Regions from separate parts of the Mesorhizobium sp. ESP-6-2 genome, predicted to be linked through region 3. Evidence: predicted binding sites of a transcription regulator. Region 3 holds the regulator's gene; each other region holds the start of a gene.
The links. The regulator LexA, encoded in region 3, represses DNA repair genes until DNA is damaged. The targets are predictions, from matches to a motif close to TGTTCNNNNTGTGTTCNG.

Region 1 (5,133 bases), on a different contig from region 3:
CTCGGCGGCCTTCTGGGCGGCCTCGATGTAGCCGCCCATCTCGCCGGCCGGGATTTCGTGACCCTCCGGCACCGGATTGGCGATCAGCATGCCGCCGCTCAGGCCCAGGGCCTGTCGCGTCTTGTAGAAATGCGCGATGTCTTCCGGAGCGTGCAAGGTCAGCGGCGCCCGGAACGGCGACTGCCGCGACCAGAAGGCCGGCATGGTCTCGCAGCCATGGCCAATCACGGGCACGCCGCGGGTCTCCAGCACTTCCAGCGTCTTTTCGATGTCGAGGATGGCCTTGGCTCCAGCCGAGACGACGATGACGGGCGTGCGCGCCAGCTCATCGAGATCAGCCGAAATGTCGAAGCTTTTTTCGGCGCCCTTGTGCACGCCGCCAATGCCGCCGGTGGCGAACACCTTTATCCCAACCATATGCGCGGCGATCATCGTGGCGGCAACCGTCGTGCCGCCGGTGCGCCCTTGCGCAACGGCGAAGCCGAGATCGGCGCGAGAGAGCTTCATGGCATCGCCGGTCATGGCAAGCGATTCGCGTTCTCCGTCGGAGAGGCCGATCTTGATGCGGCCCGCCACCACGGCGATCGTCGCCGGCACCGCGCCGCCATCGGCAATGATCCTTTCCACGTCGGCCGCCATAGCGCCATTGTCGGGGTAGGGCATGCCATGGGTTATGATGGTGCTTTCCAGCGCCACCACGGGCTTCCCGGCCGACAGGGCCTGCGCCACCGGCGCGTGGACATCGATGAAGGGGCGGACGGTATCTGGGGTCATCTGGATCTCCAATCCGAAATGCGGGGCATCCTTTCAGACGCCGGTCTCATGCCATTTCCTGCTCTTCGGGCACAAGAGCCAGAGCTTGCGCAAAAGTCGCCGTGGTGAAATCGGGAACGGCGCCCGCGCTTTCAATAGCCAGCGTCGCGGCGGCGACGCCCTCGCGCAGCGCCGCGCGCAAGGGCATGCCGCGCAGTAGGGCGGCGACCGTAGCGCCCGCCAGCGCGTCGCCGGCGCCAGTGACGTCCACGACCTTTCTTGGAGGGGGCGGGACGACGGCAAAGCTGCCGTCGCGGTCGAAGCCCAGCACCGGGCCACCGCCCGCCGTGACCACCGCGCTGTCGAGGCCGGCGCTTCTCAGCCCGTCGACGATAGTTTTTTGAGAGGCGGCATCATCAAGCCCGGCAAGCGCCACCGCCTCGCGCCTGTTCATGAAGGCGACGGCCAGTCCGCCGAGCACCGGTGTCAAGCGCACGACCTTGGCCGGTGAAATGGCAATGGCGAACACGGGCTTGCCGGCGGCAAGCGATACCAGCCGCTCCAGAGCCGCCGATGGCAGATTGGCGTCGCACAGAACGGCATCGGCGGCGGCGATCTCCTCCCGCACCCTGGAGCGGCGGATCTGCTTTGCAAATGCCAGCTCATAAAGCGCCATGTCGGCAAAGCCGACGAGCAATTCGCCCTCGCGGTCGATCAGCGCCGTATAGCTCGGCGTCGTCCGGTCGAGGAACACCGCGGACAGGTCGGCAATGCCCGCTTCGGCGATGGCGCGCGAAACCGTGTCGGCGGCGGCATCGCCGCCGCGCACCGACAGCAGCGAGCCCGAGACGCCTCGCCGCACCGTGCTGCGCAAGGCGTTGAAGACGCCGCCGCCGACATCCTCGCGCATCGTGCCCGGGTTGGAGGCAGCCGGCACGTAAGCGCCGGACACTTGACCGCGCCTGTCGATATGGGCGCCGCCCACCGCCAGGACTCTTGGAGATCTCACCATGCGCCGATATGACCTTTGTTGGCGGTCACGCACAAGCGCCATGCTGTGCGACGGAGCTTCGCAGGCAACAGCCGGCGATTCGTGAGGTCGGCCCGGCGAACCAGCCTGGCCTAATATTCGGACCATGCTGGAGCCGAATCGTGAGACAAAAAAAGAACAAATCAGGATGTTTCTTATTTTTCAAATGCTTGATCCCTCTTGCCAAATGAGAACAAAAAAGGTACAAATAACCAAGGATTACGGATTGTCCGGCCTTCATTGACGACTACGGGGTGATGTATCATGGCTCAGAACAGCTTGCGGCTTGTAGAGGATAAGGCAGTGGACAAATCAAAGGCTCTGGATGCGGCGCTGTCGCAAATCGAGCGAGCTTTCGGCAAGGGCTCGATCATGCGGCTCGGCGCGAACGAGCAGGTCGTCGAGATCGAAACCGTGCCGACCGGCTCGCTCGGCCTCGACATCGCGCTTGGCGTCGGCGGCCTGCCGCGCGGCCGCATCATCGAGATCTACGGGCCGGAAAGCTCGGGCAAGACGACACTGGCGCTGCACACGGTGGCGGAAGCCCAGAAGAAGGGCGGCATCTGCGCCTTCGTTGATGCCGAGCATGCGCTCGATCCGGTCTATGCCCGCAAGCTCGGAGTCGATCTCGAAAACCTCCTGATCTCGCAGCCTGACACTGGCGAGCAGGCGCTTGAGATCTGCGATACGCTGGTGCGCTCCGGCGCCATCGACGTGCTGGTGGTCGATTCGGTCGCGGCGCTGACGCCGCGCGCCGAAATCGAGGGCGAGATGGGCGATTCGTTGCCCGGCCTGCAGGCCCGCCTGATGAGCCAGGCGCTGCGCAAGCTGACCGCCTCGATCTCGCGCTCCAACACCATGGTCATCTTCATCAACCAGATCCGCATGAAGATCGGCGTCATGTTCGGCTCGCCTGAAACCACCACCGGCGGCAATGCGCTCAAATTCTACGCCTCGGTGCGTCTCGATATCCGCCGCATCGGCTCGGTCAAGGACCGCGACGAGGTCGTCGGCAACCAGACCCGCGTCAAGGTGGTCAAGAACAAGCTGGCGCCGCCCTTCAAGGTGGTCGAGTTCGACATCATGTACGGCGAAGGCGTGTCGAAGACCGGCGAACTGGTCGATCTCGGCGTCAAGGCCGGCGTGGTCGAGAAGTCGGGCGCCTGGTTCTCCTACAATTCGCAGCGTCTCGGCCAGGGCCGGGAGAACGCGAAGCTGTTCCTGCGCGACAATCCCGATACGGCGCGCGAGATCGAACTTGCGCTCAGGCAGAACGCCGGACTGATCGCCGAAAAATTCCTAGAGAATGGCGGCTCCGAAGGTGGTGACGATGGGTTCGAGGATGAAGCCGGCGCGATGTAAGCGTTCGCCGGCGTAATCCAAGCGTTCGCGGGCGCGATCTATCATTCGATTTACGGCCCGAGTTCGGCCATAATCCCGGTTCATCAACTTGAGCTTATGTAATCGAGTTCTGTAGTATTGCGTTTCGAACCGCCGGCCCCCGTGCCGGCGGTTTGCGTTTTGAGCGGCTGGCGAACCGCGAATTGGCCGGCTTGCGTGTTTCTGGACAGGGTGCCAAGCGGCGGCTAAAAGGCCAGCTCCATCTTCTAAAGCAGAGCCCATTTCCGCCGGTCCGGCCGGCGGCCCTCTCGAAAAGGCAGCATTCATGAGTGGCGTGAACGAGATCCGGTCGACATTTCTCGACTATTTCCGCAAGGAGGGTCACGAGGTCGTGGCGTCGAGCCCGCTTGTGCCGCGCAACGATCCGACGCTGATGTTCACCAATGCCGGCATGGTGCAGTTCAAGAACGTCTTCACCGGCTTGGAGAAGCGGCCCTATTCGCGTGCCACGACCGCCCAGAAAAGCGTTCGCGCCGGCGGCAAGCACAACGACCTCGACAATGTCGGCTACACCGCGCGCCACCTGACGTTCTTCGAGATGCTCGGCAATTTCTCCTTCGGCGACTATTTCAAGGAGCGCGCCATCGAGTTGGCCTGGAACCTCATCACCAGGGAGTTCGGGCTGAAGAAGGACAAGCTGCTCGTCACCGTCTATCACACCGACGACGAGGCGGCCGGCTTCTGGAAGAAGATCGCGGGTTTTTCCGACGATCGCATCATCCGCATCCCGACCTCCGACAATTTCTGGGCGATGGGCGACACCGGGCCATGCGGGCCATGCTCGGAAATCTTCATCGACCGTGGCGAGCACATCTGGGGCGGTCCGCCCGGCACCCCGGAGGAGGATGGCGATCGCTTCCTGGAATTCTGGAACCTGGTGTTCATGCAGTACGAGCAGGTGACGAAGGACGAGCGCATCGACCTGCCGCGCCCGTCGATCGACACCGGCATGGGCCTGGAGCGCATGGCCTCCATCCTGCAAGGCGTGGAAAGCGTCTTTGAGACCGATCTGTTCCGCCATCTGATCGATGCAGCGTCGTCCGCGCTCGGCCGCGGTCCCGACGCCGAGACCGTCGCATCCTATCGCGTCATAGCCGATCACCTGCGCTCGTCGTCGTTCCTGGTCGCAGACGGCGTGCTGCCATCGAATGAAGGCCGCGGCTATGTGCTGCGCCGCATCATGCGCCGCGCCATGCGCCATGCACAGCTGCTCGGTGCGAACGAGCCGCTGGTGTGGAAGCTGGTGCCGGCGCTGGTTCGCGAGATGGGTCAGGCCTATCCGGAACTGGTGCGCGGCGAACAGCTGATCACCGAGACGCTGAAGCTTGAGGAGACCAGGTTTCGCAAGACCCTGGTGCGTGGACTGGGTTTGCTGTCGGAGGCGACGGAAAAGCTCGGCGCCGGCGACATGCTGGACGGCGAGACAGCCTTCAAGCTTTACGACACCTATGGCTTCCCGCTCGACCTGACGCAGGATGCGCTGCGCCAGCGCAACATCTCGGTCGATCTTGCCGGCTTCACCAATGCGATGGAGCAGCAGAAGGCCGAGGCGCGTAAGCACTGGGCAGGTTCCGGCGAGGCGGCGACCGAAGCGGTCTGGTTCCCGGTGCGCGAAAAATCCGGCGCTACCGAATTCCTTGGCTACGAGACCGAGCAGGCGGAAGGCATCATCCAGGCGCTTGTCCGCGACGGCAAGACCGTCGACAGCGCCGGCAAGGGTGAAGCCGTTGCCGTGGTCGTCAACCAGACGCCGTTCTATGCCGAATCCGGCGGCCAGATGGGCGACACCGGAACCATTTCAGGCGAAGGCTTCTCGATCGAGATTTCCGATACGCAGAAGAAGGCCGACGGGCTGTTCGTGCATCTCGGCAAGGTGGTCAGCGGCACTGCCAGGACGGGTGCCGCCGTCGAGCTGAAGGTTGACCATGCGAGGCGCTCCAGGCTCCGCG
Region 2 (5,133 bases), on a different contig from region 3:
AAACCGGGGTGCGGGCCGGCGACGCCATTTCTCCCTATTATGATCCGATGATCGCCAAGCTGGTGGTGCATGACAGGGACAGGCCGGCTGCGCTGGAGGCACTCGGCGCGGCGCTTGCGCGAACCGAAGTCGCCGGTTCGATCGTCAATACTGCCTTCCTCGCCGCACTGGTGACCGATCCGGACTTTTCGGCGGGCGATGTCGATACCGGCCTGATAGGCCGGCATCAGCAGGCGCTGACCGAGATTGGGCCGCCGAGCGGCGAAACGGTCGCAGCCGCGGCCATTGCGGCCTCCGGGGCGGGCGCGCTGCCCCAATCGGACGATCCATGGTCGTCGCTTGCCGGCTACACGCATTTCCATGGCATGGCGCGACGGATCCGGCTGAAGTTTGGCGATGAGGATATTCTGGCGAAGGTCTCGGTACGGCCAGACCGACGTTCCGAGGTGACACTCCATGCACCCTACGACAGCGCCAATTCGCATGACCTTCGCGCCGTTCCTCGCCTCGCCCGCTGGCCAGGCCACATCACGATATTCGAAGGCGCGGTCGGCTATACCTTCGCGGTACCGGACCCGTTGGCCAGAAGCGATGATGCGGCGGCGGCCTCTGGCAGCTTGCGCGCGCCGATGCCGGGACTGGTCAAGCTGGTGCGGGCGACAAAGGGCGATACGGTGATGAAGGGGCAACGGCTGCTTGTTCTCGAGGCGATGAAGATGGAGCATACCATCGCCGCGCCGCATGATGGCGTGATCGCCGAGATCGCCATCGAAGGCGCGCAGGTCACCGACGGCACCGTGCTGGTGCGGTTCGAGGATATGCAAGGCTGACAGCCTCGCTGCCGGATGCCAAGCGTCCCTGTCCTGCCGGACAGTGAGAGGCGCCGTAGAATGTCGACCGGCGCTATATGTCCATGGCAAGACACACAGGCAGAAATGAAATGGCCGGGACGAGCCCGGCCATTCCATCATATGGGCAGCGATTACGGCTGGATCGGCGCGTATTTGCCGTCGTGCCACTGGTTGATGTCGTAGCTGGCGTTCTTGAGGTCGCCCTTCTCGTCGAAGGTGACATTGCCGACAACCGTGCTGATCGGCTGCCCGTTCTTCAGCGCCTCGGCGACCTTGGCCGGATCATCGCTGCCGGCACGCTTGATGCCTTCCGCAAAGGCCTGGATCGTGGCGTAGGAGAACAGCGTGAAGCCTTCCGGCACGAAGCCGCCGGCTTTGATCTTCTCGACGGCTGCCTTGGCTTCCGGCTTTGCCTGAGGATCCGATGGGAAGACGAACATGGTGCCTTCGCCGGCCGGGCCGGCGACCTGCCAGAACTCCGGCGAGGCTATCGAATCGGGCATGATCAGCTGGAACTTGATGCCCTGTTCCGCCGACTGGCGCAGGATCAGGCCAGCCTCCGGGTGATAACCGCCAAAATAGACAACGTCGGCCTTGAGGTCCTTGAGCTTGGTTACCAGCGCCGAATAGTCCTTTTCGCCGGCGTTGATGCCTTCATAGTCCACTTCCTTCAGGCCGCCGGCATTCATCGTCGCCTTGACCGCATCGGCAACGCCCTGACCGTAGGCACTCTTGTCATGCAGGATGACGACGTTCTTGCCGGCATATTTCTTCGCGATCCACGGGCCTATGAAGGCGCCCTGCGCATCGTCACGCGTGTAGAGGCGCATGATCGTCGGCCAGCCGGCCTTCGCTGCGGCGTCGGTCAGCACCGGGTTCGAGGAGGCCGGGCTCATCATCAGGGCACCGGCTTCGGCATAGACGGCGGAAGCCGGAATGCTCGAACCCGAGCAAGCGTGGCCGTCGATGAACTTGACGCCGTTGGCGACGATACGGTTGGCGACCGAAACCGCCTGCTTCGGGTCGCACTGGTCATCCTCGATATCGAGCTTGATCTGGCGACCGTCGACACCGCCGGCGGCATTGATCGCGTCGGCGGCAGCCTGCGCGCCCTGCTTGAACTGATCGCCGATGGTGGCGAGCTGTCCGGTCATCGGACCGACCACCGAAAAGGTGATGTCGTCGGCAAAGGCGACCGGCGTGCTCATCATCAGGCCGAAAATGGCCGCGTTCAAAATACTCAATTTTTTCATTGTGGTATGACTCCTCCACTCACGCGCGGCCGCCCCGGCCACGCTTCTTCCAGAGAGGCCGGACAATTTCATCCTTCGTGTGGCCTGTCTAGGCGCATTGACGCCGCTCGATTGGGCCTGCGAAGCATCGCTGGAGCAAAAAGGCAAAAGCCGCGCCGGCCTTGTTCCGGCCGGTCGCGGCTTTGCCTGTCGAGCTGTTTCTCAAGCGCCCCGCACTCGAACCCAACTCGCCTTCCCTGTCTTCCTGCTGGCCTTGATCTTTCCGAAAGCCGGATCATGGCCGCCGCGCCGCTGGCCCTGTCGGGCGTGCCGCGTTCTTGGTTTTGTCGCGTGGCCGTCTTACCGCGGCCTTGTCCTTGCCCGGCGGACCGGAAGGCCGCCCTGCCTTGTCTCTAAATTCAGTGCATCGTCATCCATTCGCGGGCTTCGCGCAGCGCCTTGGCGATCTCGACCTTCGACATTGCAGCCGACAGTTCCGAGCGCAATTCCGCAGCGCGGGCCGAACCCTTGATCGCGGCGATGTTGAACCATTTGTGGGCGGCCACGACATCGGTCTCGCAATCGCGGCCCGTCGCATACATCATCCCCAGTTCGAAAAGAATGTCGGCCTGGGCAGTTGCCCCCATGGCGCCGAAGCCTGCTTCAAGCATTTCAAAACGTGCCATTTTTCAACCCTCTCTTCCGGCCCTGTCTGGCTCCCGAGAGCTGCCTCCGTTTGTCTGTCCGGGCTGCTCTTTCGATGCTTTCGAGAATGCCGCTCAGGCTTGAATCCGTCGTTAAATGGCGTGCTTAATTTGAGGAAAACAAAGCTAAAACAATAGGTAAACGTGGAAATTCGTTAAGGATACAAAGCCAGCGATTCAGCCGGATAGCGCCAAATTTGACGAAAATTTTCGCGAGCGGAATCAACACTCCGCTAACCACGCGAAACAAACGCCGCGCATACATGCATTCATTTCCCTGCCGACATTGCTTCCGTCGACGCTTCTGAATTGCCAAAGCTTCCGCTGCGGCACCGCTTTTGTTTTGCAGGGAGCTGGATTAGCTTACGTTTGCGTAAGCGGCAGACCGGCGAGGCGGAGCCTCCTGCCGGGTATCCAAGGGAGGAAAGATGTTTCGAAAAGCAAGCCTGGCCCTGGCGGCCACTTTGATCCTGACCGGTGTGGCCTGGGCCGATCCGATCGAGGGAAACTGGAAGACGCAGGCCGGCGATACCGCGGCCATCGGGGGCTCGGGTTCATTTTCCATCACGCTGAAGTCTGGCAAATATGCCGGCAAGACCATCGGTTCGCTCAAGGCGTCCGACGACAACAAATACACCGGCAGCATAACCGACCTGGCAAACGACAAGACCTACTCCGGCAAGGCGACGCTGTCGGGCACCTCGCTGAAAATGAGCGGTTGCGTGCTCGGCGGGCTGATCTGCAAGAGTCAGACCTGGCACAAGCTCTGATCGACCCCATCCTTGCGAAATGAAAACGGGGCCTGCAGGCCCCGTTTTCGTTTCATGATCCTGGCATGCTGTGCCGGCGGCCATGCTCCTCATGGCCAGCGCCGCCTCAAAACCCCGTCAACCAATTTGAACGGCAGATGAACGCCGGCATCAGAGCCGGTTCAGTCGTGCCCGAGCATTCTCCTGCGTGTTGAAGGAGACACGACCAATGCTCGCCCGCCGCTTCACCATTGTCTGCCTGCTGGTGAGCCTGTTTGGAATGTTCTTCGCCATCCTCGTCGCCGAAGCGGGCCGTTCGGCCCGTTCCTGGGACGAGGCCAGTTCCAGAACCTGCCGCCTCGCCTGCCCGACCACCCTTCGCCCCTGAGACAGAAACCAAAGACCTGACCAAACACAAGACCCCGAAAGAAAAGCAAAGACCATGAACCGCATCGCCGCAAACCTCTTCAAGACCGTTCGGCTTCTGCCGCGGGCGGCGCTCATCCTGGTGCTTCTTGCCGCGCCGGTCCTGGCTGTGCCGATGATGCGTGCCGATGCCGGTTCCACGATCGAGGCGCCAGCCATGAAGAAATCCGGCGTCGGTTTCGTGCTGCTGGTCAGCCTGCAGCGCGGATAAATTGCGCCTTCGATCGGGACACCCCTCCCAACTGCGATTCCAAATCTCTATATTGGGCCATGGAAAAGCGAATCTATCCCCAGGCCATCGAATCTGTCGTCATGCCCGAGCCTTTTGGCCGGCAAAGCTTCGACACCGCTGAAAAAGCAGTCGCGGCACTGCAAGCACTCTACGAGCGAAACACCAAGTTCCTGCGCGACTCCTTCGCGGCACTCGCCGCCGGCGGCGACAACAGCAAGCGCTACCGCGCCTTCTACCCGGAGATCGGTGTCACGACCAATTCGTTCACCCAAATCGATTCACGCCAGGCCTATGGCCACATGCCGACGCCGGGGCATTTTTCCACCACCATCACCCAGCCGAGCCTGTTCGAAAGCTATCTGGTCGAGCAACTGCGTCTGATCATGCGCAACCATGGGGTCGCGGTCACGGTTTCGGAATCGACAACGCCGATCCCGCTGCACTTCGCCTTTCTCGAAGGCACCCATGTCGACGGAACGGCCGCCGAGCGCATCCAGCGGCCGATCCGCGACCTGTTCGACGTGCCGGATCTCGACGGCACCGACGACCAGATCGCCAACGGCACGTTCGAAGTGGCGTTCGGCGAACCAAGGCCGCTGGCGCCGTTCACCGCGCAGCGGATCGACTATTCGCTCCACCGCCTGTCGCACTATACCGCCACCACGCCGCAGCATTTCCAGAATTTCGTGCTGTTCACCAACTATCAGTTCTATATCGACGAGTTCGTGGCGCGGGCCCGCGACCTGATGGAAAATGGCGGCGGCGGATATGCCGAATTCATCGAACCGGGCAACGTCGTCACCAAAGCCGGGCAGAGCGCCCCGAGCGAAGGGGTAGCGCCGCAGCGCCTGCCGCAGATGCCGGCCTACCACCTGAAGAAGCCGAATCATGGCGGCATCACCATGGTCAATATCGGTGTCGGACCCTCCAACGCCAAGA
Region 3 (5,133 bases):
ATAGGCCTTGCCCATGCGCACCAGCTCCTCGGCCACCTCGCGATGGCGCGGCGCGCGCTCGAATTGCGAGACGGCCTCGCCGTCCCAGCCAAGACCGAGCCAGGAAAGGCCGTCCAGGATGGCGGCCGTTGCCGCATCGGTGGAGCGCTCGCGGTCGGTGTCCTCGATGCGCAGCAGCATAGTACCGCCGGTGTGCCTGGCGTAGAGCCAGTTGAAGAGCGCCGTACGCGCGCCGCCAATGTGCAGGTAGCCGGTGGGCGAGGGGGCAAAACGGGTGACAACCTTGTCGGACATACAACTCTCGGGAAACGTCTGGAGCGAGGTGCGGATCACGCGCACTTTCGCGCGTCGCGCGTTCATGTAGCATAGGGTGTCGAGGGCGCAAGGGGCAGACCCGATGGCTGGAGCGGGCCGGGGCGCGGAGGAAGGCGAGGACGTCGTTACCGGCGTCAGCGAACGCTCTCTCTTTGTCATGCCCGCGCCGGCCTCATTGCCGCTGGCGCCGTCGCCCTTACAGCAGCCCGGCAAGTCGATGCCGCCGGATGTTTCCGCGCCGCCTGGCGTCCCTGCTGTCCGCGCGGCCTCGCGCCTGCGCCGGGAGTTCGGTCGTGCTTCATGGCCTCGCCTGCGCAACGGCGTGGCCAGAGCCGCCGAGCTCGAACTCGATCGGGGCATAGCCTTCCTGCTCGTCCCGGTGTTCCTGGCGTGCGGATCGATTGCCTATTTTTCGTTGGCGGCGGAGCCGGGCTTTGCCAAGCCCGTCGCGGTCGCGATCCTGATGGCACTGTGCGCGCTCGTTTCGCGCTCATGGCCGAAAACGCACCTGTGCTTCATGGCGGCGCTGTTGTGCGCGCTCGGCATGCTCGCCGGCAAAGTCGAGACTTGGCGGGCGGGAACGCGGATGCTGGGCTCGGAAATCTCCACGCAAGTGACCGGCCGCGTCGTTTCGGTCGACCAGATGGAGACCGGCCGCATCCGGCTGACCATCGACGTGACATCGACCGCGCGGCCGAAACTGCGCTACGCGCCGGAGCGCGTTCGCCTTTCGGCGCGCAAGGTGCCGGCTGAAGTGACCGCCGGGTCCCTCGTGACCGGCTATGCCAGGCTGTTGCCGCCAACCGGACCGGTGCGGCCGGACAGCTATGACTTTTCCTTCGACAGCTACTTCGCCGGCATCGGCGCCAGCGGCTTCTTTCTCGGCAACCCCAAAATCGTCTCGGCCGATGACAGGCCGCTGTTGGCTGGCCTTTCAGCCGCGATCGAGAGCGCTCGCGAAACCATTGCCGACCATATCAGAGGCAGCATCGGCGGCGCCGAGGGCGAGATCGCCGCGGCGCTGATCGTGGGTGTGCGTGCAGGTATTCCCGACGAGATCAACGAAGCGATGCGACGCACCGGCATCTATCACATCATTTCCATCTCCGGGCTGCACATGGCGCTGGTCGCCGGCACAGTCATGGGTCTGCTGCGCGGCGGCTTCGCCTTGTTCCCGAACTTCTCTTCCCGTCGGCCGGTCAAGAAATACGCGGCCGCAGCCGCCCTTTTCTCGATCGCTGCCTATCTCGTCATTTCAGGCGTCGTCGTTGCCGCCGAACGGAGTTTCATCATGCTGGCGGTGATGCTGATCGCCGTGCTGTTCGATCGTGCGGCACTCACCATGCGCAACCTGGCGATTTCGGCGATCGCCGTCATCGTGGTGTCGCCGCACGAGGTGGTAGGGCCGAGCTTCCAGATGTCGTTTGCCGCCACCGCGGCCCTGGTCGGCGCCTATGCCGGCTGGTCGGATCGCAAAGCCGACAAAGCGCGGACCCCGCCGCCGCAACGGACCTTGCCCGGCCTCCTGACGCGAAAACTGCTGCTGGCGACAGGTGGGCTGGCAATGACCTCGATCATCGCGGGAAGCGCCACGGCGCTTTTCGCCATCTGGCATTTCCAGCGCGTGTCGCCGCTCAGCCTGTTCGCCAATCTTGCAGTCATGCCGATCGTTTCCGTCGTGATGTTTCTTGCGGTTGCCAGTGCGCTGCTGATGCCGTTCGGGTTCGATGGACCATCGCTTTATCTGATGGGCAAGGGACTGACCGCGATGATCGCCATATCGGGATGGATCTCGCAACGCTCGCCGGTCGACGCGGTCGGGTTGATTTCGCAGCAATCCGTTCTTCTGGTGGCGATCGCCCTGGTCATCGCGACGATGGCCACGACATGGCTGCGGCTGGCGGCACTTCCCTTCGCGCTCGCCGGCCTGTTGACCGTCTCGGACACGCGCACGCCGGACGTGCTGATTTCGGAGGATGCCCGCTTGGTGGCGCTGCCGATCGGCGGCGGCGAGCTCGCGATCAACCGGGCGCGCCCGAACGAATTCACGGTCGACAACTGGAAACGCGCGCTGAAATCCGAAACCATCGTTGCGCCGGAGCTGTTCGGCAGCGGAGACGGACAGTTCGACATCTTCGATCCCGCGCAACTTCCGGCGGGAGCGCCTTTCTATTGTTTCACCGGCCTGTGCATGGCCCGGCATCCCTCCGGGGCGATCATTGCGCAGGTGGAGGATCGCAAGGATGCCTGGAGGGCCTGCGCCTATGCGGATCTGATCGTCATCAACGACCCCGGGGGCTACGACCCCTGCCACAATCCGCTGGTTCTCGTCATCACCAAGCGGCAGCTCGCTCGCAAGGGAAGTGCCGCCGTATTCTTCGACCAGCAATCGGCGACGGCACCGGCCCAGGTCAGCTTTGCCGTCGACAGGCCATATCGGCCCTGGCACGAACAGCGAAAATTTTCACGTGAGGCAAGGGGACTGCCGCCTTACCGTAAACCCGAAAAGCCCACCGCCGAACCCGCTCAGTAGCGCCTGATCAGTCCGACCAGCTTGCCTTGCACCTTGACCCTGTCCGGTCCGAAAATACGTGTTTCATAGGCCGGATTGGCGGCCTCAAGCGCAATCGAGGCGCCCTTGCGACGGAAGCGCTTCAGCGTCGCTTCCTCCTCGTCGACCAGGGCCACGACAATCTCGCCGGGACTTGCGGTGTCGGCGTTGCGGATGATGACCGTATCGCCGTCGAAGATGCCGGCCTCGATCATCGAATCGCCCTTGACCTCCAGCGCATAGTGCTCGCCGCCCATGATCATGTCCGGCGGCACCGAAATGGAATGCGTCTGATGTTGGATAGCGTCGATCGGCACGCCCGCAGCGATACGGCCCATGACCGGGATCGACACCGCTGAAACCGCGTCGTCGTCATTGCCGGCAGCGGGCAGACGCGAAGACGTCGCCGGCTTGATCTGCCGGCTAGGGCTGCCCTGTCCGAGGCTGCCCTGGATGACGCTCGGGGAGAACTTCTTTGCCGCGTTAAGACCCGGCGCGATCGAGTCCGGCAGGCGCAGCACCTCCAGTGCGCGCGCCCGGTTGGGCAGGCGGCGAATAAAGCCGCGCTCCTCCAACGCTGTGATCAGCCGATGAATTCCCGACTTGGAGGCGAGGTCCAGCGCTTCCTTCATCTCGTCGAAGGACGGCGGAATGCCGCTTTCCTTCAGCCGTTCATGGATGAACATCAAGAGTTCATGTTGCTTGCGCGTGAGCATGGCGGCCCCCAAAGGCATTGCACGAAGGGTCTGGAACCAGAATCAGAAAACAAACCCAGAACAAACACTATCTGTTCCAGTTGTGTTCCGCAACCATTTAAAGTTTAATGAATTTGTTAAGGCGGCGGAAACGAAACGCCCTCCCGCAGCCAGCATCCTGCCAACGCGATCCGTCGTCAATGCGCTCTCAGGCTCTTTGAAACTATTTTGGTTAATGGCCTGTGGCCCGGCCGATCTCCACTCTTGGTACAAGCCTGAAAACTGTGTGACCGGCAGGTGCCGGCTGCCTTTCGGGGCGGATCAAAATCTCCGCGGCTCGTGAACGAAACGAAACCAAAATGCCAACTTCCTGCCGGAAAGTGGCCAGACATCACCGGACGCGACGGGCTGCGTTCGTTCGCTCCTTGCTTCCCGTTCGCTTGACTAAACCGTATAATAATGTACGGTTTTCGAAGAGGAACACCAATGACCACGCCGAAGCAGGCCGCGCGACGCGAACGGATAGAGGAGGCCGCCTATGCGGTGCTCCGGGAAACCGGCTACAAAAGCGCCTCCCTGCTTGCCATCGCCAAGCGGGCATCGGCCTCGAACGAAACCCTTTACAACTGGTACGGCAACAAGCAGGTCCTGTTTCGATCCTTGATCGAAGCCAATGCGGGAGAAGCAAGGAAGCTGCTGGAGGACGCTCTTCACCAAGCGCGCGATCCACTCGAAACCCTGAATTCGCTCGGGCCAGTCCTGCTGACCCTTGTGACGGGCGACAAGGCGGTGGCGCTCAATCGCGCCGCAGCCGGCGACGTCAACGATACAGGCACGCTGGGCCAATCGATCGCGCAATTCGGCCGCAATACCATAATGCCGCTTGTCGGCGACCTGCTTCGAACCGCAAGTCGGGCCGGCCTGATCGCCTGTGACGATCCTGTCGAAGCCGCCGACATCTACATCAGTCTTTTGATCGGCGATCTCCAGGTTCGCCGGATCGTCGGGGTGCTCGAGGAGTTGCCTCGGCCGGAAATCGAGCAAAGATCGAACCGGGCGTTCACCCTGTTCTTGCGCCTCTATGCGGCCAGCCCTTGCCCCGGCGGCAAAACAGCCGGCCCGTTTCCGGGGCGCTCTTCTCACCGAGGAACATCGTGACCATGAGCAAAATTCCCGATCTCGCAGCGATCGAGGCAATGGACACCGCGGATCCGCTGCGTGCCATGCGTGACCGCTTCACCTTGCCTCAAGGGGTGATCTATCTCGACGGCAATTCGCTGGGCGCCGCTTCCCCCGCCGTGTTCGGCGAGCTGCAGAAGGCCGCCACGCAGGAGTGGGCGCAGGATCTGATCCGCGCCTGGAACACCGCCGGCTGGTTCGACATGCCGGTCGAACTCGGCGACCAGCTCGGGCGCCTGATCGGGGCCGCCGCCGGCCAGACGGTGGTCTGCGATACCACCTCGATCAACATCTACAAGGTGCTGCATGCGGCACTCGGGATGCGGCCGGACAGGTCGGTCGTCGTCGCCGAGGGGGACAGCTTTCCGACCGATCTCTATATGGCCGAGGGCG

Region 1: the regulator LexA is predicted to act here: its motif matches at 1,973-1,990, upstream of recA (recombinase RecA).
Region 2: the regulator LexA is predicted to act here: its motif matches at 2,904-2,921, upstream of LB532_RS12600 (sel1 repeat family protein).

The regions. Positions count from the first base shown of each region.
Region 1 is NZ_JAIUGT010000003.1:177,068-182,200, reverse strand. Features, by position in the region: gene LB532_RS10410 (pseudouridine-5'-phosphate glycosidase) at 1-774, opposite strand, end outside; gene LB532_RS10405 (carbohydrate kinase family protein) at 821-1,765, opposite strand; gene recA (recombinase RecA) at 2,048-3,145, shown strand; gene alaS (alanine--tRNA ligase) at 3,450-5,133, shown strand, end outside.
Region 2 is NZ_JAIUGT010000004.1:8,787-13,919, forward strand. Features, by position in the region: gene LB532_RS12590 (acetyl/propionyl/methylcrotonyl-CoA carboxylase subunit alpha) at 1-830, shown strand, start outside; gene LB532_RS12595 (branched-chain amino acid ABC transporter substrate-binding protein) at 983-2,104, opposite strand; gene LB532_RS12600 (sel1 repeat family protein) at 2,503-2,769, opposite strand; gene LB532_RS12605 (DUF2147 domain-containing protein) at 3,216-3,557, shown strand; gene LB532_RS12610 (hypothetical protein) at 3,766-3,924, shown strand; gene LB532_RS12615 (hypothetical protein) at 3,979-4,173, shown strand; gene LB532_RS12620 (AMP nucleosidase) at 4,275-5,133, shown strand, end outside.
Region 3 is NZ_JAIUGT010000009.1:122,714-127,846, forward strand. Features, by position in the region: gene gltX (glutamate--tRNA ligase) at 1-294, opposite strand, end outside; gene LB532_RS22495 (ComEC/Rec2 family competence protein) at 398-2,848, shown strand; gene lexA (transcriptional repressor LexA) at 2,842-3,582, opposite strand; gene LB532_RS22505 (TetR/AcrR family transcriptional regulator) at 4,048-4,719, shown strand; gene kynU (kynureninase) at 4,722-5,133, shown strand, end outside.